One region of the Aeromonas bestiarum genome, then DNA from elsewhere that is predicted to be linked to it. Evidence: riboswitches for the same ligand, from Rfam matches in the RefSeq annotation. Region 1 holds a riboswitch; each other region holds the start of a gene.
What was found. A riboswitch is a leader RNA that binds a small molecule or an ion and turns the genes downstream of it on or off. The one in region 1 is predicted to bind cyclic di-GMP.
Positions count from the first base shown of each region.

Region 2: it holds a riboswitch for cyclic di-GMP, as region 1 does, so the genes downstream of both, IU367_RS02245 (fimbrial protein) here and IU367_RS16895 (glycosyl hydrolase family 18 protein) in region 1, are expected to answer to the same signal.
Region 3: it holds a riboswitch for cyclic di-GMP, as region 1 does, so the genes downstream of both, IU367_RS04200 (glycosyl hydrolase family 18 protein) here and IU367_RS16895 (glycosyl hydrolase family 18 protein) in region 1, are expected to answer to the same signal.
Region 4: it holds a riboswitch for cyclic di-GMP, as region 1 does, so the genes downstream of both, gbpA (N-acetylglucosamine-binding protein GbpA) here and IU367_RS16895 (glycosyl hydrolase family 18 protein) in region 1, are expected to answer to the same signal.

Region 1 covers NZ_CP064746.1:3,655,067-3,660,689, forward strand. The annotation lists gene IU367_RS16890 (M66 family metalloprotease) at 1-1,087, opposite strand, end outside; gene IU367_RS16895 (glycosyl hydrolase family 18 protein) at 1,174-3,786, opposite strand; cyclic di-GMP riboswitch class I at 3,898-3,985, opposite strand; gene IU367_RS16900 (hybrid sensor histidine kinase/response regulator) at 4,161-5,623, opposite strand, start outside.
Region 2 covers NZ_CP064746.1:465,818-471,440, reverse strand. The annotation lists gene IU367_RS02260 (fimbria/pilus outer membrane usher protein) at 1-1,788, opposite strand, end outside; gene IU367_RS02255 (hypothetical protein) at 1,857-2,237, opposite strand; gene IU367_RS02250 (fimbrial protein) at 2,337-2,873, opposite strand; cyclic di-GMP riboswitch class I at 3,862-3,948, shown strand; gene IU367_RS02245 (fimbrial protein) at 4,042-4,365, shown strand; gene IU367_RS02240 (collagenase) at 4,846-5,623, shown strand, end outside.
Region 3 covers NZ_CP064746.1:846,025-851,647, reverse strand. The annotation lists gene IU367_RS04205 (tetratricopeptide repeat protein) at 1-655, shown strand, start outside; gene IU367_RS04200 (glycosyl hydrolase family 18 protein) at 1,029-4,064, opposite strand; cyclic di-GMP riboswitch class I at 4,181-4,266, opposite strand; gene IU367_RS04195 (ExeM/NucH family extracellular endonuclease) at 4,562-5,623, shown strand, end outside.
Region 4 covers NZ_CP064746.1:4,081,746-4,087,368, reverse strand. The annotation lists gene IU367_RS18800 (cytochrome b) at 78-608, opposite strand; gene gbpA (N-acetylglucosamine-binding protein GbpA) at 715-2,136, opposite strand; cyclic di-GMP riboswitch class I at 2,203-2,288, opposite strand; gene IU367_RS18790 (methyl-accepting chemotaxis protein) at 2,554-4,248, opposite strand; gene IU367_RS18785 (M3 family metallopeptidase) at 4,542-5,623, shown strand, end outside.

The DNA of each region.
Region 1 (5,623 bases):
GCTGACGCATGGTGCCCTCGTGCCAGCCCCCCTCGCTCGGATCGAAGTCGGTGAGCAGGGTGCCATCCGGCAGCATCACCTCCGGCAGTGACAGGGGCGCGTACTGGCTGACGATGAGCCGGCTGGCGGGAATGGTCTGGAAATACTCCCGCTGAGCCTCTTTATCCTTGGCAAAGGCAAACTGGTCGCGCGGGCTGGTCAACATGCCGATGTCTATGGTGTGGATCAGCAGCTCACCCGGCGCCCCCACCTTGAGGTCTGTCAGCTCGCCGTGAAGCTGGTTATGACTGAACCACAAGCTGAGTCCAGGTACTATCCATTTGGAGGGCAATACCCCGCTCCAGGCATCGCTGGCGTAGGTGATACCGTTGTTTTCCAGCTCGCCATCGCGGATCCACTGGCCACGCACGAACTTGAACTGCTGGCTCTGGCCGCGGGAGAGGGTCACCTGGCGGCCACTGAAAAAGACGGTCGAGTCGTAGCCGGCATTGGAGGCGAGGCGCACCATCTTGCCTTCCAGGGTCCCATCCGTCGGCAGATACATGTTGCGCACCCAGCGCCCGTCTGCGGTCTGGATGGACACAAGCGCATGGAGTCGCAACTTGCTCAACAGGAAGGCTCCGCCCGGATCGCCCAGCTGTGCCAGTTCGCTGCTGCTGTTGATGACACCCGTGGTACCGGGGCCCGGGGTGAAATCGACCCCCTCTTCGGGGGAACCCTCCAGGTAGTAGGCGGTTTTGGGTAGTCGAGAGGGTGGATTGAGACCCATAGAACCAAGCAACTTACCCGTCCCATCATAGGCCATCACCACCATGGGAGCTGTGCTGTCGGCTTGCATCGGTCTGACCAGCAACAGGCTCTTGCGCAGGGCGGTGAGATGGGGCTGATTGTCCCCCTCACGCGGATGGGCGGGCAGGATCTGGCTCTGGGCAAACTGCACCCTGGCGGCCAGCGAACCTTGCAGATCGTTCTGTGGCTGGGTGCCGTCGAAGATCAGGGCAGGGACAGCCTGAGTAGCGGCCAGCAGAGAACCGCTTGCCAGCACTGCGGTGATCAGGCTGGCAATACGGGTAGTGTGTATGGTCATCATGACGCTCGCTGTTGTTGTGGGAAAAAGAAGGGGCATGCAAGCATGCCCCGGTTGGTTCACAGAAAGGCTAGTTGACAAATAAGTTAATTACAGCTGGCGGCGCCTGCATCCTGCCAGACGTCGTGCTTGCCGGGCTCATTGCCGCGGGTCCAGTACTGGGCCTTCCACTTGCGACCGTTGTGGGTGGTCAGGTCACCGGCGTTGTAGGCCACACCGGCATCCCAGCCCAGCTGCACCTGGCTTGTCAGCTTCCACTGATCGGCGGTGCGGCTCGGTTCATTGCCCTGGGTCCAGTACTTGGCCTGCCACACCAGCTGGTTGTGACTCACCTTCTCGCCACCGTTGTAGGTGGTTGCGGCCTTCCAGGCCGGCCAGTTGGCGGCATCGGGATCCGTGGCACCACAGTCGCCACCACCGCTGACCGGGGTCACGGTGAGACGGGTCTTGCCCTGGGCATCCAGTGCGCCGTCGGTCACTGTGACCGTGAGGTCATAGCCGGTCTCCACTGTCACGGCAGGGCCAGTCACCACCAGGGTCTTGCTGTTCTGACCGCTGGCGGTCAGGCCTGCCGGCACGCTCCACTGATAGCTGAGGGTGTCGCCGTTGGGGTCGGTGGCGCTGGCTGTGATGCTCACCTGCTTGTCGGCCTGGACCGAGACCTTGTCCTGCACAGTCACCACAGGCGGCAGGTTGGGTTGCGGCGCCTTGTTGGTCACAACCACCTGATCCTTGGCACTGAGGTTGTGATCATCGGTCACCGTCAGTTCGAACACCAGATTCACGTCCTGGCTGACCGCATCGACACTTACCTTGGCTTTGGCCTGGGTGGCATCGCTCAGGGTCGCCTTGGGACCGGAGATCTGGGCCCAGCTGTGGTTCAGTACGGCCCCTTCCGGATCGCGGGAAGAAGAACCATCCAGCACCAGCTCGGCCGGCCCGGTCACCGCGAGATCGGTGCCGGCGTTGGCCACAGGCGGCTTGTTGACCGGCGGTGTTGTGCCTTCGCCGTTGCCCAGCCCCTCGTGTATCGCATTGAGGATGTCGCCGTTGTCGGCGTCGATTTCCCAGGCGAACATGCCGCCGAGCTGGTTGGCCAGTACGTACTGCCCCTTGGCCTTGACCGAGCGATCGTCATCGAAGGTGATGAGCTCGCCGGTGGATGCCTTGAACACATAGGGCGCCTCGGCCACCTCGTCGTAGCTGTACTGCCAGTCACCGGCCATCTTGCCCTTGGCGATGCCGCGGTAGTCGATGACCCCCTTCTCCCAGATCCCTTCCGCTTCGCTGCCCGCGATGGGGCCTGTGGCTGTGCCGGTGAAGGGGTTGTTGCCCTGATAACCGCTGACGCCGGTCCAGCCACGGCCATACATGGCCGCACCCACCACGACTTTGCCCGGATCCACGCCCTGGCCCAGCAGCGCCTTGACCCCCTTGTCGGTGGTGTACTTGGTGTTGGGATCCCAGCTCGCCTCATAGAGCGCTGTCTGGTGGCCCAGCCCGGTATTGGTCCAGGCGCCGTTGAAGTCGTAGCTCATCAGGAAGATGTGATTCATGTATTGCTGGGCGGCGCGATAGTCCACCTTGGCAATCTTGTCACCGCCGGCGCTGATGGCGGAGGTGAGCTCGTAGGTGCGACCCGTCTCTACGCTCAGCTCGTCGAGCATGTCGCGCAGCTCCTTCATCAAGAGCACATAGGTCTCGCCATCGGAGGCGCTGCCGAGGTTGGGGTTGGCCCCCAGACCGCCCGGGAACTCCCAGTCGATATCCACCCCGTCGAAAAATTTCCAGGTCTGCAGGTACTCCTTCACCGAGGCGACGAAGGTGTCGCGCTTGGTCTTGTCACCGAAGAAGAAGAAGGGGTCGGAGAGGGTCCAACCACCGATGGAGGGGAGAATTTTCAGGTCCGGATAGGCCTTCTTGAGCGCCATCAGGTTGCCGAAGTTGCCCTTGTAGGGCTCGTCATAGGCGGTGAGATTGCCCTGCCCCATCTGGATGGCGGCCCAGGGATCGTGGATGGAGACCTTGAAGTCCTCGCGCCCGGCGCAGGAGCGTTGCAGCGCCTCGAAACTGCCCGCGATCTCTTTCAGGCTGTCATTGATGCCATTGCCGCCGCAGATGGGAGTAAAGCCGTAGAGGATGTGGGTCAGGTTCTGGGCCGGGACCTTGTCCACGGTGAACTTGCGACCATAGACGCCCCACTCCACATAGTAGGCCCCCACCACCTTGCCGGATTTGTTGGCGTAAGGCTTGTTGTTCTCCTGCAGCGGCGCCTTGAGCGGCACCAGGTGGCTGCCGTCGGTATCGGCCACCAGGATCTCTTTCTTGTCGGAGAGGGTGCAACCATCGGCGTTGCACAGGGCCACCTGCATCTGGTAGCGGCCACCCTTGGTCACCTTGAAGTTGGCGGTGCCGGCGGCGGAGGCGGCACCTGACCACACCTCCTTGCCATCGAGCAGCACCTTGGCGGTCTGGCCGACATCACCGGACCAGAGGTTCCAGCTCACGCTGACCGGCGCGCCATCGGCGTGTACCTTGACCAGCTTGTTGTAGGAGGTGGCGGCTTGATCCACTTCGACGATGGCGAACTTGGTTTCGCCCCAGCCTATGGTGGGTTTGCCGGGGGCGGCAGCGAAGGCGGAGGAGGCACACAGACCCCCGACCAACAACGCCAGTACTGAGGGTTTTGGACTTAACATAGTTGAATATCCTTATTTCGTTCTTGGAATAAATAACGAAAAAGGCAACGCCAACCTGACAGGTAACGCAGACAACATCGCGCCATGGCTTGGCCCATGGACGAAACAACCTGTGGTGGCCCCGCTATCTTAGGTACTGCTGACCCTTAGACCGGAAGCTTTGCGTCCCGGACTTTCGTCCGGTTTGCCTTTTGCACAACTTGATTTGCGACAAAAAATAATCGCGACCTGACTATAAGGGAGTCAAAGGAGGGAGAGCAAACCCCAGATAGGTTATTAATAAACCACTTTTTATCTAAAAAGAGCCTCAAACGAGAAGAGAAGGCACCTTATCGTGTCAGAAAGTGCCGATCTTGCCGCCTGAGGGGCCGAGATTAAAAATCAGATGAATTACTTGTTTCGTGATCATCATCAAGTTTGGCCGGCTGCAATATGCTGTTCATCAGCGCTCGCAACTTGAGCGGCTTGACCGGTTTGCTGATATAGCCGTAGCCGTGTTCTCGGATCTGCGCCTGCAACTCGCTCTTGCGATCCGCGCTGATGATGATGCCGCCTATGTCGTTGCCATGGGCGAGGCGCAGCATGTGCAGCGCCTGCAAGCCTGTCTTGCCGTCATCCAGGTGGTAATCGGACAGCACCAGCTGCGGCAGGAAGCCGCCGGCGATGAGATCTTCCGCCTGAGCCTGACTCTGGGCACAGACCACCTCGCAACCCCAGCGCCCCAGCAGGGAGTGCATGGCGATGAGAATGTCGCTCTCGTTGTCGATGCAGAGCACCCGGATCCCCTCCAGCTGGCTGTCCCGCAGGGCGGGGGCCGCCACCTGCGTCGTTGCGACAGGACGGGTCGCCAGGTTGAGGGTGATGGCAAACACGGACCCCGCCCCCGGCCAGCTGCGCAGGGTCAGGTTGTGGCCCAGCACCAGGGCGATGCCGCGGGCGATGGCGAGCCCCAGCCCCAACCCCTGCTCCTTGGCGGTGCGGGAGTGATCGAGGCGGGAGAATTCGTCGAAGATGGCCTCCTGCTTGTCGGCCGGGATGCCGGGGCCGTTGTCCCACACCTCGATGCGCACCTTGTCCCCCAGCCGACGGCAACCGAGCAGCACACGGCCGCCCGGGTTGTAGCGAAACGCATTGGTGAGGAAGTTTTGCAGCACCCGCCGCAACAGGCGCACGTCGCTGTACACGGCCAGCTTGCTCTCCACCACCGAGAACTGTATGCCCCCCGCCTGGGCCAGCACCCCGAACTCCGCCTTGAGGTTGTCGAACACGTCGTGCAGGGCGAAATCGAGCTTTTTAGCCTTGAACTTGCCCGCCTCGAGCCGCGATATATCGAGCAGATCCGTGATGAGATCCTCGGTCGCCCCCAGCGCATCGTCGATGTGACGGGCGATGCGGGCCGTCTCATCCCGGGGCGGCAGCATCTCCAGCAGGGAAGAGGTAAACAGCTTGGCGGCGTTGAGCGGCTGGGTCAGATCGTGGCTCACCGCCGCCAGGAAACGGCTCTTGGAGTGGTTGGCCCGCTCCACCTGCTGGTTCACCAGCAGCAGCTGACGGTTCAGCTCGGAGAGCTCGTGGGTGCGTTCGGCCACCCGTGCCTCCAGGTGCTCGTTAGCCTCGCGCAGCACCCGCTCGGCGTCGCGAAACGGGGTGATATCGGTAAAGGTCATGACGAAACCACCGGCCGGCATGGGGTTGCCCTGCATCTCTATCACCCGCCCATCGGGGCGCTCCCGCGCCGAGATGTGGGGGCTGCCGCGCAGCATGAAGGCGACCCGCCGCGCCACGTGGGCCTCGATATCGCCCGGGCCGCACAACCCCTGCTCGGCGTTGTAGCGGA
Region 2 (5,623 bases), 1.6 Mb from region 1:
TCCCGCGCTCTTCCTGTCCCCGATCGGCATGCTCAGGGTCAGCATGACGCTCTTGTCATCCTCGTAGTTCTCGGTCTTGGTCTTGTAGGCCGATACATAGACGGAGACATCCTTGAAGCTGCCGATGCTCACGTTCTTGTTGATGGAGAGGCCGTAGCGATCCTCGGCATCGTGAGCCCAGTAAGTTCTGTGGGTGTAGTCCAGATAGATTGTCAGAGCCTTGGCCGTATCATCCGCCCAGAAGGTCTTGTTGGCAGTGATGGTATATAGCTCCTTGTCACCCCAGGTGTTGTAGTCATCGCTCGAGGTTGTATTGTTGTTCTCCAGCCGATCCTTGTTGCTCAAGAATTGCGACATGGTCATGAAGTTATGCTGGGAGAAGCGATAACCCGCGAAGGTGATGGCGCTGTTGTATTCATCGAACTGCTTGGCGTAGTTCACGCGCACCGACTGGCCAATCTTGGTGGACAGGCCCGGCAGCTTCGCAATGGACTGGGTCAGGTCGGCGGAGATGGCGCCGAAGGCATACAGGTCGCGACCTATACCCAGCCCCATGGAGTTGTACTCGCCAGCGATCAGGCTGCCGCCGTAAAGTGACCAGGAGTTCGCCACCCCCCAGGAGAAATCGCCGGTGACAAACGCCGGGCCATGCACGTCGTGGGCGGAATCCCCCAGCTCGGAGGGGGCACCGACGGCCAGATTGTATCTGACATAGCCGGGACGAGTCAGGTAGGGGATGGTCGCTGTGTCTACCTGGAACGAGCTGACGCTGCCATCCTGCTCTTCTACCCGCACATCGAGCCGACCGCGCACCGAGCTGTCCAGCCCCTGAATACGAAACGGGCCGGCTGGCACGTTGGTCTCATAAATGATGCGGCCGGACTGGGAAATGGTGACCTTGGCGTTGGTCTTGGCGATGCCGCTCACCTCGGGCGCATAACCCTGCAGGCTCGGCGGCAGCATGCGCTCGTCATTGGCCAGATTCACGCCGGTATAGCGAAAGCCGTCGATCAGCTGGGAGTTGAGCTGCTGCTCGCCCACCGTCAGCTTGGCCGCCATGTCGGTCAAGGGGCGATAGGCATAGATACGATTCAGCTCGGCTGACGACCGCTCATCATCACCCCAATAAGAGCTGGCCTGATAGTCACCACGCAGGCGCCAGGCGCCATAGTTGGCCCCCAGGGTGCCATAGCTGCTGATATTGCTATTGGAGTAGTCACTCCCTTCATTGACCTGGGCGTTGATGTTGTAATCCAGCATCAGGCCGGTAATACCCACATCCCACTGCTCAGGTGGAATCCAGTTGGGGTCGCTGTATTTCATCCACGCCTGGGGCACGGCAATCCTGAGCAGGCCATTGCCGATGTCGTTCGAGATCACGACCCCGTCCAGCGCCAGCAGGTTGGCACACTGGCCATCGTGCCAGGTATCGATCTTGGCGATGGCCTCATCGGTCAGCGCCAGCTTGGGGATCACCTCTTGCGGCAGACAGGCAACCCCGCCTTTGCCCTTGCCGGCATTGGTCTCGTAGAAAGGGATCTTCTGCAGAGGCAGCTTGTTCTTGTTGACCTCGATCTCGAGGTAGTAGTCACCGGGCAGGATGTAGCCTTCGTCGGCAAACTGGGAGAGGTCGATCTTGGTCCGTTCGTCCAGATCGAGCGCATCAATATTAAACTCCGTTTCTGCCCATGCGTGGTTTGCCACCGCCATCAGGCCGGGCACGCATAGCATAAAAGCCATTTTTGAATAATGTTTTCTTCTTGCAGAGTTTGATGTTGAAACGCTCATAAATTTACTCTAGGGATGGCATAACGGTCTCACATTAATGAGGTATCTACACTAAGCAATGGACTTGCTTACATATAATCGAGCTCAAACAACGTCGTTTTATCTGAAACAAACAGCTGGTTGCCGTTTATTTTCAAATTGAATTCCAGATCGCTGTTGACAATATCCGAGACAATAAAGCGTTCGCCGGATACCTTGTAATATTGACCATTGCTGATGATGCTCAATTCATCGTTCATGGCACTGCGCACGGACATGGCAATAAAAGGCAGTGATGTGCCTTCAGCCTGACACCCGCTGATTTTCAGCGTGCCCTGGTGTTGTTCTTGCTGGGGGATGCTGTGTAAAACATCCAGAGTACACCCAGATTCAGCCAGGCCATCCGTGATCTCATTGGCAAGAACAGGCCCCGCCATCATCACCATCTGCAGCACTACCGGCACCATCATTGAAGTTTTCATGATCAAGGTTCGATACGAGGAAACAGAATGTGTGAGGTTGTGGTGGTTCGCACCACCACAACCCTTGTCACACGTTAAGGCAGCCAATTACTCGTAGGAGAGAGTAAAGTTGGTCACTGCAGTGAAAGCACCGGCCTGCAGCGGGTTGGCGGTCTGATCGGAATAACCTTTCAGCACGGCGCTGAAGGGCAGCTCGTTGTCACCGTTTACCAGGTTGAAGGCTGCAGTCGGGGTACCCAGCACGATGGCAGAACCACCCGGCGCACTCATCTTGATACCAGCACCGGCAGCTTGACCACCACCGATCACCAGCAGGCCATCATGCTCGGAGGCACCGCTGAAGGTCACCTTGACGGCATCTTCCTTGTCGGAGATTTCGCAGTTCAGCAGCTTGATGCTGAACGGCTTGGAGTTGGACTCACCACCATTGACCAGCTCTTTGGTGCTGACCTGGCCCATCTCTACAACCTGATCAACAGACTCGGGAGCAACGGAGCAAGGAGCGTTGATGATTTCACCGTTGAAGGTGACTTTGCCTGAACCAGCGCCACCGGCAGCAACGGCGGAGCCGCACAGCAGAATGGAACCAACACCCATAGCAACCAAGATTTTATTAGCGTTCATTCGTATATACCTACATTAACGTGTGTTGTTATGCGGCATCATCTGGATCAAGCTGGAGTCATGATTTTCGATGATGCCGCGATATTATTGCTCAGCAACTGTCAGCAGACCGACACCTCATTAATGAGATATGGCTACTGGTGCAATTATCTGTGCATATCAAACAAGCAAAGGTGTTTGCAGTATTAGAGGCAGTTCCCGCCACCTCCCATTTGCACGACTACATACATCCATGTCATCTGCACAAAAAACCGAATTCAACTTTTGCTTGGTGGATAAATTAACGACACGTTTGATGCACATCAAATACATTTTGATTTTTATAAATTCCTTTATAAACACTTTTAAATCATAAACTTACAATCGCTCATGACATTTCAAAACAATGAGAGACAATTAACCACTATATATATCACTCGACTGACAATAGTGAGTTTCACAACCCACTCACATCACAAACCAAATTAACAAAAAACCAACATCAACCACTAAAAACGAACACCACTGACCAAGCAAATTGCCGCCATCATCTTTGCCAAGTAATCAATCAGGTAATCAGGTAATCAGGTAATCAGGTAATCAGGTAATCAGGTAATCAGGTAATCAGGTAATCAGGTAATCAGGTAATCAGGTAATCAGGTAATCAGGTAATCAGGTAATCAGGTAATCAGGTAATCAGGTAATCAGGTAATCAGGTAATCAGGTAATCATAATGACAGCCCATGGCATACAAGCAGTAAATGGCCGCTGTTCCGTGCCTGGGATGAATAACCTGCTTATTAAATCCCGACATGGCTCAATAGATGAGGGTGTTTTCACTGTCGCGCTGTGTTATGGCGATGATGTTGACACTCAACAACGCCATTCCCGCTGTAGGTCAACAATATATATCCCACGTAGATATTTATTATTCCTGCTATCTGTGACCCATATCTCATGCTTTTTTATGCTGATTGATTTCTCAAAGTAGGGTGTTATCATCTAAACATAGAGTAAAGGGCAAACCGGTCGAAAGGTCGGGACGCAAAGCCACCGGTCTAAGGGTTTAAATACCTAAGACAGCGGAGCTGCCATCTGAGAAGAGCGATGTCATCAGTTGTATCTGTGTCATTCTCTTTGATTGCGTTGCCCTTTTCGTACAACGACATGTGACGAAAAGGACATAAAAATGAACACTTCCACCGCTTCCATTCGCAACAGCGCCATCCGTTTTGCCTCTTCTGCCGCCGCAGCTATGCTGTTGGGCATCGCTCTGTTGCCGGCAACAGCCTCTGCCTACGATGGCAGCGTGACCTTCACCGGAACCATCTACGAAGCCCCCTGCGACTTCGCTGACAACAGCGTGACCTGCTATTCGGGCACCCAGCGCCAGACCCTGGATCTGACCAGCCTGCAGCAAACCGGCAGCCTCAATACCATCAGCAGCACCATGCAGTACAAGCTGTCTGCCGGCAGCAGCAAGATGGCCATAGTGACCGTCAGCTACCTCTGATCGAGTTAGCCATCCCATCAGCCCGGGGTTGTTCATTGCCTCGGGCGGATTTGCTCGCCTCCCCTGAGCAAGTGGAGCCCACGCCGAACACAGCGCTTGTTTAGCATCCAACCTTCGCCCTCTGCCGGCACCAGCCCCTCTCGCATTTCCTCTCTTGCAAAGTCCTCTCAGGATCCGGCTCACCACACAGCCATAGCGTCGGCTCGGTTTTCCACTTCATCGCCTTCTTAGTACTGTCGCAACAACACCCAGCCAACGCATCTCAAACGAGACCTTGATCACACTTGTCAGCCGAAGGCTGAGATACCCCCCAGATGGCAGATGAGTCCTTGCTATCAGCTGAGCCCCCAATGGCACTCACTTTGTTTTGATTCAATCTAAATAAATGATTTATATGGCCTGACTGGTGAGTTGATACCCCTTTGGAACTTAGTACATTGCCCGCGATAACCACGCAGACTCTCATCCAAAGGGATAAAAATGAACAATCTGGGTACAAGGTTGCTGCTGCTGGCAGCACCGGGCCTGCTCGCCACCTCGGCGCTGGCCAACTACTCCCCCGCCGACTGGCAACAGTACCGGCTGAACGGTGAATCCAGCCGCCAGCTGAGCGATCGCGTCACCGAAGTCACCTACGAGCTCAGCGCCCGCGATGACGATGCCCCCTATCAGCAACTGCGGGTCTACCGCCGCTTCGACTGGAGAGATGCCAATCTGACCGCACAGGCAGAGCAGCAGTGCGGCGAGCCGCAGCTCAAGATCGAGCAGGGCTGGCAGATCCGCTACCTCAGCTGCGAGCAGGTGGTGCCGGCAGGCAAGGCCATCCCGGCCAGCAGCTATGACTTTGGCTACGGCCTGAAACAGGGCCGCTGGGAACCGCTGACGGGCACCCCGACCGCCCCGCGTCAGGATCGTCTGCCGCTGGCCGAGCGCATCATACTGGGTCACAGCGAGCAGGAGCTGGATCGCTGCGAGCTCAATGCCCAGGGGCGCTGCGCCGAACAGGTTTGGCAATACCAGCCGCAAAACTGGCAACAGCTGAGCGTGCTGGAAGAGACCCCCAACGAGCGGGACGGCCGCCTCGAGCAGATCTTCTTCCGCCTGCAACCCGTGGCGGGCAGTCAGGCCGCCAGCCAGGTGAGCGAGATCCATGTCTGGCGCCAGTACAGCTGGCAGCTGGACGAGACCAAGACACAGCAGGAGTGCGATGAGCCCCAGACCCGCCAGGAAGGGGACAAGACCATCAGCTACCGGGTTT
Region 3 (5,623 bases), 1.9 Mb from region 1:
CTACGAGCTGAAACAGTACAAGCCGGCCACCGAAGTGTTGACCGCTCTGGTCGACCGCTATCCGGAGAAGAAGAAGTACTGGACCCAGCTGTCGGCCATGCACATGCAGGCGGGCAACGATGGCAAGGCACTGGCGGCGCTGGAGGCCGCCTACAACCTCGGCATGCTGACCGAGGCGGCCGAATTGCAACGCCTGGCCAACTACCTGGCCTTCGCCGGCATTCCCCACCGCGCCGCCCGCGTGATGGAGAAGGCGATGAAGGAGGGCACCATAGAGAGCAACGCGGCCAACTACAAGGCGCTGGCCAACTACTGGCATCAGGCCAAGGAGCTGGATCCCGCCATCGATACCCTGGCGAGATCCTACAAGCTGGCTCCGGATGCCGAGCTGCAACTGAAGATGGCGCGCATGATGATCCAGAGCAAACGCTATCAGGATCTGGTGGCCCTGGCCGCCAAGCCTGCGGCCAATGCCAATGGTGAACAGCGCGCCGATCTCAAGTTCCTGACCGGGGTCGCCTATTTTGAGCAACAGAAGCCGAAGGAGGCGCTCAGCGCCTTCACCCAGGCCGCCCAGAATGGCAACGTCAGTGGCCGCGCCTCCCCCTGGATCAACTTCCTCAAGGAGCAAGGGGGCGGCGCCCTCACTCAATAAACAAGGCCCCGACCTAGCGCAGCAAGGGGGCGGCGCCGTCACTCAATAAACAAGGCCCCGGCCTAGCGCAGCAGGGTGGCGCAGTCCCCCTAGAGGCGCGAACCGCGTGACGGCCCGGCCACCCGGCCTCGGCCATCACGTCATGGCACCCGGCAGGGCAGGCGCCCTCCCCGCCCGTCGCAGATAACAAGGGGTTCGCCCCGCAGGTTGCCTTGGTGGCAATTGGCCGCTCTTCGGAGCGGTCTTTTTTATTCCCCTCTTTATATATTCCGCCATAAAAAAATCCGGAGCCTGGGCTCCGGATTGTCATGCCGCTTGCTGGTGCTGCCTTGCTACGAATGGCGTCGGCAGCCCAGATTTCATGCAGGGGTTATCAGTAACTACATACCAGCTTCCAGCTGCCATCGGTGGCCTTGGGTTCGCTGCTGGTCCACCAGTTCGCCTGCCATACCACCTTGTTGTTGGTCATGCGATCGCCGCCATTGGCGTGATCCCCTTGCGGCCAGCTCGGATAGGCCTTGTAGGCCGCCGGGTTGACGTTCTGGCTGCTGCAGGTGGCGCCGCCCGGATTCTCGCCGCCACCCGAGCCCAGTACGGCCTCCGGCAGGGTCGGGAACTCGGCCTTGAGCCCTATGGTCTGGCTGCCGCTGATGATGCGCATGCCGCTCGGCACGCCGGCGGCCGGCAGATAGTAGGTCATGGCGACTTCGACCTCGGCACCCGGTGCCAGGGTCTGCCAGCTCGGCAGCGTCATGGCGACCTTGTGGAAGTCCTTCTCGTTGGCGATGCCTTCGGAGTTGTCGTTGCCACCGCTCTCCACCACCTTGAGCCCCATACCGCTCTGATCCGTGATGGTGTCAGAGGTGGAAGTGGGGACCAGGAACTCGATCCTGGCGCCGCCCGGGATGGTCTGGGTCGACTTGTTGACCAGCTTGAGTTTCGGGTTGATCGGGTAGTTGGAGTCCCCTTCCTTGAAGCCGGAGAGGCTCACGGCGATGTCGAGCTGGGCGCTCGGTGCCGCCAGATCGTTCTGCCTGGTGTTGTACTTGGTCGCCTTGGCGAACTTCTCGTAAGCAAGGGTAGTCAGAGTGCTGCCCATGCCGTACTCGTTCTTGGCCGGATCGAAGGCGTAGTCGCCTGCCATCTCCCAGAACATGACGCCCCCCAGACCCCGCTTGATGATGTAGTCCAGCTTGTGACCCATGGACTCTTCATCTTCGGTGGAGAGGAACACCTTCTTCTCCGCGTTCCACAGCCAGGGCGCCTGCGCCTTGTCATCGTAGTAACGCACGTACTTGCCCTGCATCACGTGGGCCGGATTGTTGGGATCCAGACCCCAGGCCGTGCCGTAGCTCGGCAGAGTCGTGATGCCGAGGCTGGCCGCGTTCTCCAGGTTCTTGGCATGCCACATGGGCACGGCGCCACCGCCTATCTCCTTGCCGTTCTTGTCCAGATCGTGCCAGATGTTGTCGATGCCGACCGCCCCGTTGCCGCACGGAATCGTGCTGCCACCCGTGCCGGGCTGACACTCGTTCTGGCTCGGCAGGGCCGCCTTGCCGCCCAGCCCGTTGCTGCCGCCGCTCACCCCTTGCCAGCCGCGGGTGTAATAGGGCACACCCACGTTGATCTTGCCGGCCGCCAGGGCGCCACGGAAGTAGTGGGCCGACCAGGCCGCGTTCAGATAACCGATGCCGCCGAACTGGGCCTGGCTATAGACGCCCCAGTGGGAGAGCTCGGGATCGGCATTGTTGTCGAACAGGGCCGCGTTGTGACCGACGAAGTGGTTCCAGGCGCCGTGGAAGTCATAGGTCATCAGGTTGACGTAGTCGAGGTACTGGGTGACCTGGAAGTTCTCCATGCCGCGCAGCAGGTAGGCCGACGCCGGCGAGGCTATGGTCAGCATGTACTTGCGACCGTCCTCGGTGCCGGCATTGTCGAGCCGCGCCCGCAGGGTCTTCATCAGCACCTCGTAGTTGGCGAACAGCTTGGCCCGGCACTGGTTGGAGAGCGGGAAGTCGTTGGGGTTGCCCGCATCCTTCATGGAGGTGGGGTACTCGTAGTCCACGTCCACCCCATCGAAGCCGTACTGGCGAATGAAGCTCACCGCCGAGTCGGCAAAGGCGCTGATGCCGGCGGTATTGACCGAGCAGTCACCCTTGGTGGTGGCGGTGTAGAAGCCACGGGTATCGGCCCAGCCTCCCACCGAGATCAGGGTCTTCACGTCCGGATATTGCTTCTTGTACTTCGACAGCAGGTTGAAGTGGCCCTGATAGGCGAATTCCGGGTCCATTTCGGCGCCCGGCACCCCGTTCCAGGTCATCTTGGTGGCGGCGTCGTCCACCTTGATCAGGTGGCTCTGCTCATCCACAGCCGCGAAGGCATAGTTGATGTGGGTGATCTTGTCCCAGGGGATGTCGCTCACCAGATAGGAGGGCAGACCGTTCTTGCCGGTGCGCCAGGAGGTGAAGTAGCCGATGACGCGACGGGCATGGTCATCCCCCATGCACTCGTAACCGTCCGGGCGATAGATCTGGCGGATGTCGCAGGAGAGGTTGCCACCTGTGGGTGGCAAGGCCGCCTCTTCCACCTGCACGTCGACCTGGGCCGACTCGCCGATGAGGTTCTCCTTGTCGGTCGCCACCAGCTTGAGGCCGGCAGCGCCCTTGCTCTGGGGCGTCCAGTTCACCTGCCAGGGGGCGCTGGTGTCTTCACCCACCTTCTTGCCATCGACGAACAGCTCGACCCTGGCCACGTCGTTGTTGGCATCGGTGACATTGCCACTGACCGCCACGCTGCGACCCAGGGTCACCTTGGCGCCGCTGGCCGGGCTGCTGATGCTCACCCTGGGCGCCTCAGGCGCCACCACGGCGTTGACGCTGAAACTGGCATCCGCCTCGCTCAGCAGCTTGCCATCCTTGTCCAGCCCACGAGATTTGAGTTGATGGGGGCCGACACCGGTAGCAACCCAGCCGGCCGACCAGGGGGATGCACTGCTCAAGGCGACCTGCTTGCCATCGACCAGATACTCGACCTTGACCAGGGCGCTGCTGTTGCCGCTCAGGGTCACAGCGAGCGCCACCGATGCGCCCTCGTTGAAAGCGCTACCAACGGCGGGCGAACTGATCGCCAGTCCGAGCGCCGGTGGTGGCACCTCGCCGCCATAGAGCTTCCAGGCATCGGCCCAGACCACTCCCACCCCGGGAGCGTAGTGATAGGGCGAGGCCCCGCACCAGCCGGAGTAGGGAAATTCTTTGCATTCGTAGAGGGAGCCTGCGTTGCTGACGATATCGCCAGCCTTGTAGGCGGTGCCGGCCTGATAGGCGGGATAAGACGCGGCTTGTGCCCAGGCGGGCATGGCAGCCAGGGCCACCAGCATGGCAAGCCTGCTGGGCCTAAAGGTCTGTTGCATATTGTTATCTTCCTTGTTTTGTCTTGGCATTGGTCACCAGGACAAAGAACAATCGCAACCTGCGTGATGGGGGGCAGACAACTGGCAATGGACCTGCCACAGACACCACCCTCACCCCGGGAAGCCCCGCTATCTGGATCGACTGATCTTGAGACCGGAGGCATTGCGTCCCGGCATCTCGGCCGGTTTGCCCTTTACCTGGGTTCCGTGAGGAACAAGCCGAGTATAGGAATCAAGCAGCCGAGTCTCAATCTTCATTCTCGAAGAAAAATATGTGGATGCCAGCCAGATCACAGTTTCCCGCCTTGAGTGAATTAATGATTTTGTCATTAATTTCATACTGTTAGCCAAGTCAAAAAAACCGAGATTGCCCTCATTTGCATCCCCGTAATGTGCGTTGGCTCACTGGTATGACATGCCGGAAATGTGACAATGCGCGCCCTTGGCCAATGAGCCAAGGCTATGGATACACTGGCAAAAATAAAAAAGGAACCGTTATGAAAGGAACACGTACCCTGCTGTCGCTGGCCGTGGGGCTTGCGCTCGCGTCCCCGTCCCTCCATGCCGCCGGCTTCAGCTGCCCGGCCGACAGTGCCCTCACCCCCATCCCCGTCATTCAGGGCAGCGGCGACAAGAGTCCGCTCATTCCCAGCGACAAGTTCGAGAGCCCCCAGAGCGTCATGGTCAAGGCGGTGGTCTCTGGCCTCGGCGAGAGCCTCAACAAGGGATTCTACCTGCAGGACGTGCAGGGCGATGGCAACCCCCAGACCTCGGACGGCATCTTCGTCTACCTCAACGACAAGAACTTCGCCAGCAAGTACCCGGACATCAAGCCGGGTGCCGAAGTCTGCCTGGAGGCCAAGGTCGAGGAGTACTACAACCACACCCAGCTCAAGCCGGTCGCTGACAGCGGCACCCCGCGCCTGCGAGTCCTCGCCCAGGGGACGGCCCCTGCCGCCGTGCCGCTGCGGGTACTGGAAAACGAGACCCTGGCCCGGGCGCTGGAGCGTCACGAAGGGATGCGGGTGCGCCTCGATGCTGACAGCGAGCTCAAGATAAGCCGCAACTTCAGCTATGACTACGCCGCCAAACGCAACAACCTGGTGCTCTCCCACCAGGCGCCGCTGATGAAGCCGACCCAGCTGCACGATGCCGACAGCAAGGCCGCCAAGGCACTGGCCAAGGCCAACGCCAACAACCGGGTGTTCCTCGAATCGGACTTCAAGGCCGCTGACGGCAAACTGCCCTGGCTGCCGGCCTGGGAACCGGAGCAGGGTTACCTGCGCATCGGCGATGCCCCGGTCAACCTGGATGCGCTGGTGGGCTACAGCTACAACGAGTACCGGCTGATAGTGCCGCAGGATCAGGTGATCACCGCCGGCGATCTGCTGCGCACCAGCGACAACGACCGCCAGAGCGCCCCGGCCCGTGCCGATGGCACCGATCTGCGCGTCGGCAGCTTCAACGTGCTCAACTACTTCACCAGCCACTCCAGCGTGGGCGGTGCCCTCAACGTGCTGTGCAAGGATCAGGCGGATGCGGACAGCGCCAAGGGCTGC
Region 4 (5,623 bases), 430 kb from region 1:
CCTGCTGCGAGATGAGAGAACAGGGAGCCATGGGCTCCCTGTTTTTTATCTGCCTATCGATGGAAAGCCGCCTCTGCCTATTTGCCGGTGTGGGGCCCCAGCATGCGGTAGAGGGTGCGATCGCCCTTGATCCTGTGGTGATACAGGGCCGCGACTACGTGCAGCATGACCAGGGTGGCCAGCGACAGGCAAGCGAGGCGATGAACGTCGAAGAAGAAGCGGTTGATCTCGGGAGTGTTGATGGGGTTGGTTATCGGGTAGAGCCAGAACAGGGGATAACCCCGCTCCAGCATCAGGAAACCGCTCAGCAGCACGGCGAACATCAGCCCGTAGAGCAGGGCATGGGCCAGCTTGACCCACCCATTATGATGGTCGGCGCCGTTCTCGGGCAGCGGATGCCTCAGATGTTGCCAGCCCCAGCGCAGCAGGAAGAGCGGGGTGATCAGGGTGGCCATCGACATGTTCAGCACCGACAGAAACTGAAACAGCCGAGGGTGGCTGTCGATCACCAGGTGCATCAGGTAACCGGCCAGGGTGGCGTAGAGAATGACGACAGCCATCAGCCAGTGCAGCAGGCGACTCAGAGGGTCATAGTAGTTTTTCGTCATAGTGTTGGTCCGATGGGGGATCTCGCGGTGCCCAGGGCAGCGGGATCCCGGATAACAGGCGCAAAAAAGAGGCCGCTCGGGCCTCTTCTGCTCAGGTGTTGCGGGTTCAGTTCACTTGGGTCCAGGCATCCTGCCAGTTGGAACCCACGCCGGGCTCATACTGGGTCGCTGTGCTCGACCAGATGGTGCACCAGCCACTGTAGGGGAAGGGCTTGCACTGGTAGATCTTGCCATTCTTGGGCTGCAGCACCTTGGTGCCGTTGGTGTAGGACTTGAGTCCCTCCGGGAAGCTGAACTGGTAGTCGCCACCGGACGGATCCTTGAGCATCAGATCCAGCGTTTGCTGCAGGGAGGCACCACCCGCCTTCGGCTTGCCTTCGATCACCAGCTGATGATGACCGGCGCTGAGCCCGGTCAGCGGCATGGTGAAGCTCTGGCTGCTGTCTTTGATGTCGGCACTGGTCTGGCCCTTGGCGGCGCCGCCATGGTCATACAGGGTGTTGGTGACGGCGAGATCCCCCTGGGCGGTGACGCTGAAGTTCAGGGTGACCTTGCCGTTGTCGAGCAGGTATTCACTCTCCAGGCCGCTCACGCTGATGCTGTCGCTCACCGGAGGTTGCTGCTGCTCGAGCTGGACCTCGACCCGTTGCAGGTTGCTGCCTGCCTTCAGGTAAACGGGGTTCTGGCCGTAGACGGGGTTGAACTGGCCGTCGGTGCCCTGCTGGCCGGCGCGGATCTGGCTCTGCTCGGCGTTGATCTTGGCCGCCAGATCGTGGGCCCAGTTATTCTTCTGGCCCTGCTCCGTGGTGGTGATGGTCAGCTCGGTCTGCAGATCGGTGCGCTCGCCGTTGGCGTCGAACACCCGGGTCTTGGCCTTGTCGCCGGCCACCAGATCGGTGGAGGGGTAGATGGTCCCGCCCTGGCTCCAGTTCAGCGGTGGCTGGGTGCCACCATCGAACTTGGCATCGATCAGGTTGTAGAAGCTGTTGCTGGTATCGCCCACTTCCCACACGCCGAGGATCAGCTGATAACCGGTGCGTGCCGGCAGGGTGCAGTTATGGGTGACCTGTTTGGGCGGTTGTACCATGCCCCCGTCGATGACGCAGAAGGGGTTCAGATCGAAGGCGGCGCGGGTCAGCGGCTGGTTCGGGTTCCAATCCTGCTTGGTGAGGTAGTAACGCCAGTTGCGGGTCACGTGGTTGGCGGTGAAGTTCCAGCTGATGGCAAAGGGCCCGGCCTGCACCTGGCGCTTGGTCCAGCGATCGCTGGTCTGAACGTCGAGCTCACCGAACTGCGGGTGACCGGCCGAGGCTATCTGACCGTCGGCGGGGCCGTCTTTGGGGAAGCCGGACGGCGCCTCCAGGCTCTGGGGCTCATACTGCACAGCACCACACTGGCTGTTGCCGCCAGTCTTGCACAGGTAGTTGCGCGCCTCTGGCTGGTTGATATAGCCATGGGCGAGCACGCCGCCGCTGGCCAGCAGCGCGAGCGCCGCCGCGACGTAATTGAGTTGGATTTTTGCTGCCATACATTCCTCTGTTCGATAGATGTGGGCAGTCAAGTTGGCAGGGGAGTTCCCCGATACACACTTGCGTGTGGCAACCCCGCTATCCTGGACGACGTGTCTTTAGACCGGAGGCTTTGCGTCCTGGCCTTTCAACCAGTTTGCCAAATGACTACATAAAGGGTCATGGTGTCGCGTTTGACGACAATCCCATCATGACTAGTTTTGATTAAATAATTAAGTGTAAATGTTTACAGCTTGACCTCATCGGAGTAGTGCAAACACTTAACTTTATGTTTTTGAATGTATATTTAATCTACTCACCTTTCTGAACATCCTTGATTACGTCGATAAAATGCAAAAATACGACATTTTTTATCAATAAAAAAATCCCTGCCAGCCAGGCTGGCAGGGATGGTCGTTGCGACAGGGCGGGACGGATCAGTGGCGAGCGCGGGGGCGTTCGGCCTGATGGCTCTGCCGATGCAGCGGTGCCAGCCGCTGTTCCAGCTGCTGGTCGATGGCGCTGCCGAGCTTGAACACCGCCAGCCGCTCGTCCAGGCTGCGGGATAGGCTGGCCAGCAGCTCGCTCTCCCGGGCCAGTTGCGAGGCGGACTGGGACATCTCCAGCGCCGAGTCGTTGATGCCGCTGACGTTGCGGTTCATGTCCTCGGCCACCATGCTCTGCTGTTCGGCGGCTGTGGCTATCTGGGTCGCCATGTCGCTCACGTGCTGGATGTGGTTGACGATGAGGGAGAGATCCTGCCCCGCCTTCTCCGACTGGCTGACGCTGCTCTCCGCCAGCTTGCGGCTGGCATCCATGGCGCTGGCGGCGGTGACGGCCCGCTGTTGCAGCTGGGCTATGGTGCTCTGGATCTCCTCGGTGGACTGGCGGGTACGGCTCGCCAGCTGGCGTACCTCGTCGGCCACTACCGCAAACCCGCGTCCCTGCTCCCCGGCGCGGGCCGCCTCTATGGCGGCGTTGAGGGCCAGCAGGTTGGTCTGCTCCGAGATGGCGCTGATGACGGCGGTCACCTCGCTTATCTGCATCACCCCCTCCTTGAGCTGATTGACCTGCAGCGTGGCCTGCTCCACCTCGGTGGCCAGCGCCTGTATGCCGTGCACGCTGGCATGCACGTCCCGGTTGCCGAGCCCGGCCTCGCTGGTGGCATCCTGGGTATCGCGGGCGGTATTTTCCGCGTGGCCCGCCACATCCGAGATGGTCGCGCTCATCTCGTTCATGGCGGTGGCGAGCTGAGCCAGCTGATCCCGCTGGCTGTTGACCGCCTGATTGGTCTGCTCGGCGGAGGCGGCGATGCGCAGGGCTGCATCCGCCACGTTGCGGGCACCCTGGCTGGCCTCCAGCAGGGCGTGGCGAATGGCATCTAGCCCCTGGTTGGTGCAGGTGGCGACGACCCCCAGCTCATCCTTGCCGTGTATCGGTATGCTGACCACCAGATCCCCGGCCGCCACCTGCTGCATGGCGCGCTTGATCTCGGCCAGCGGATTGACGATGGAGCGGCTGATGGCAAACCCCAGCAGCCCCATCAGCAGGATCACCAGCAGGGTGGCGCCCCCCATCAGCTGGTACTGGGACCAGATGGTGGCCTCTATGTCCTGCAGCAGCACGCCGGAGCCCAGGATCCAGCCCCAGGGCTGGTAGCCCGCCACCAGCGACATCTTCTGGGCCGCCTCACCCGTGGGGGTAATCCATTGATATTCCAGCCGGCCATGCTGGCCTCCCTTGCCAAGATCCACCATGCGTTGCCAGTGAGCCCCGGCGGTTGCGCCGCTTTCCCCCATCTGTTGGCCGACCAGCTCAGGCTTGGTGGGGTGCACCACCACGTGGCGGGTCTCATCGATCACGAACAGATAGTTGTCGCCATCAAAGCGCATGCTGTTGAGCATGGCCTTGGCTTCGGCCTGGGCCTGGGGGGCGGGCAGTGTGGTAGCGAGGGCCTGGATCCGGCTCATGGCGAGATCCAGCACGGCCTGCAGCCGTGCCTCCCGCTCACTCATCAGATTGCGATTCAAGGCACTGGCCGAGATGAGCAGCAGTGCGATGAAGCCGACCAGTGCCAGTGAGAGCAGCAGCATCAATTTGCGGCTCACGGCGATATCACCGAGCTTGAACATAATCTCTTCCTTCTTTCCCGTGCGGGTCTGGTGGTGGCCAGTCATGATGATGGCCCTGATTATTTCATTATTAACATTTAATTAACTTTCAATAACTTGTGGTCACTAAACGCTAATTGAGTATTTTGACAACCAGTATAGCCAGCAGACAGAAACCCTCGCTTTTGGTAGCGTGGTCGTGCGCATCCCGGCGCACCATTTGCCGTACAATTTGCAGAAAATGTGAATGAGTTGGCATTTCACCAAAAAAGGAGTGGGCGCCCCAGGGGCAGCCCCATAACAAGAGGGAATTTATGAGTTCCATTGCCAGGAATTACTTGAACCAGCTCAACGCCGACTACCTGCAGGTACACAGGCGCAAGGAGGACCTGTTCTGGTCCACCTACATGGGCACCAGCGACGATCAGGCCGGCTTCACCGCCGCCGAGCAGGCCTACAAGGCCTTCTGTGCCGATCCTGCGCGCCTGCCGGTACTGCGGGAGATGCAGGCCTTGGCCGAGGAGACGGAACTCAAGCGGGGTCTGGGGGGCTGGATCGCCTTCTTCGAATGCAATGTCATCGAGGATCCTCAGGCCGCGGCCTTGATGGACGAGCTGGTGGCCGCCGAGGCGGCGCTGTTCGCCCGTCGCCGGGAGCTGAAGCTGACGTTACTGGACGAGCAGGGCCGCCAGGTGGCTGGCAGCCTGCCCGCCGCCAGCACGGCACTGGCCGCCAGCGCCGATGAAGCGGTGCGCCAGAGCGCGCTCGCCATGTTCCATACCCTGGAGCAGTGGGTGGTCGACAACGGCTATCTGGAGATAGTTCGGCTTCGCAACCGCTTCGCCCGCGCCATAGGCTATCGGGACTACTTCGATTACAAGGTGCGCAAGAACGAGCAGATGAGCCCGGCGCAGCTGTTCGCCGTGCTCGATGACTTCATCGCCCGTACCGAACAGCGGGTGCACCAGAGCCTGGCGGAACTCAAGGCGGCCAAGGGGGAGACGGCCCTGCTGCCCCACAACCTGCGCTACAGCGTGAGCGGCGACGTGACCCGCCAGCTCGACCCTTATGTGCCGTTTTCACGGGCGCTGAAGGACTGGGTCGAGAGCTTCCGCCGGCTCGGCATCCAGTACCGGGACGCGACCCTCACCCTGGATCTGCTGACCCGGGAGGGGAAATACGAGAACGGCTTCTGCCACGGTCCGGTGCCGAGCTTCTGGCAGGAGGGCCAGTGGGTGCCCGCCGTGGTCAACTTCACCAGCCTGGCGGATCCGGCTCAGGTCGGCAGCGGCTGGAGCGGCCTCAACACCCTGTTCCACGAGGGGGGCCACGCCGCCCACTTTGCCAACGTGACCGGCAACGCCCCCTGCTTCTCCCAGGAGTTTCCGCCTACCTC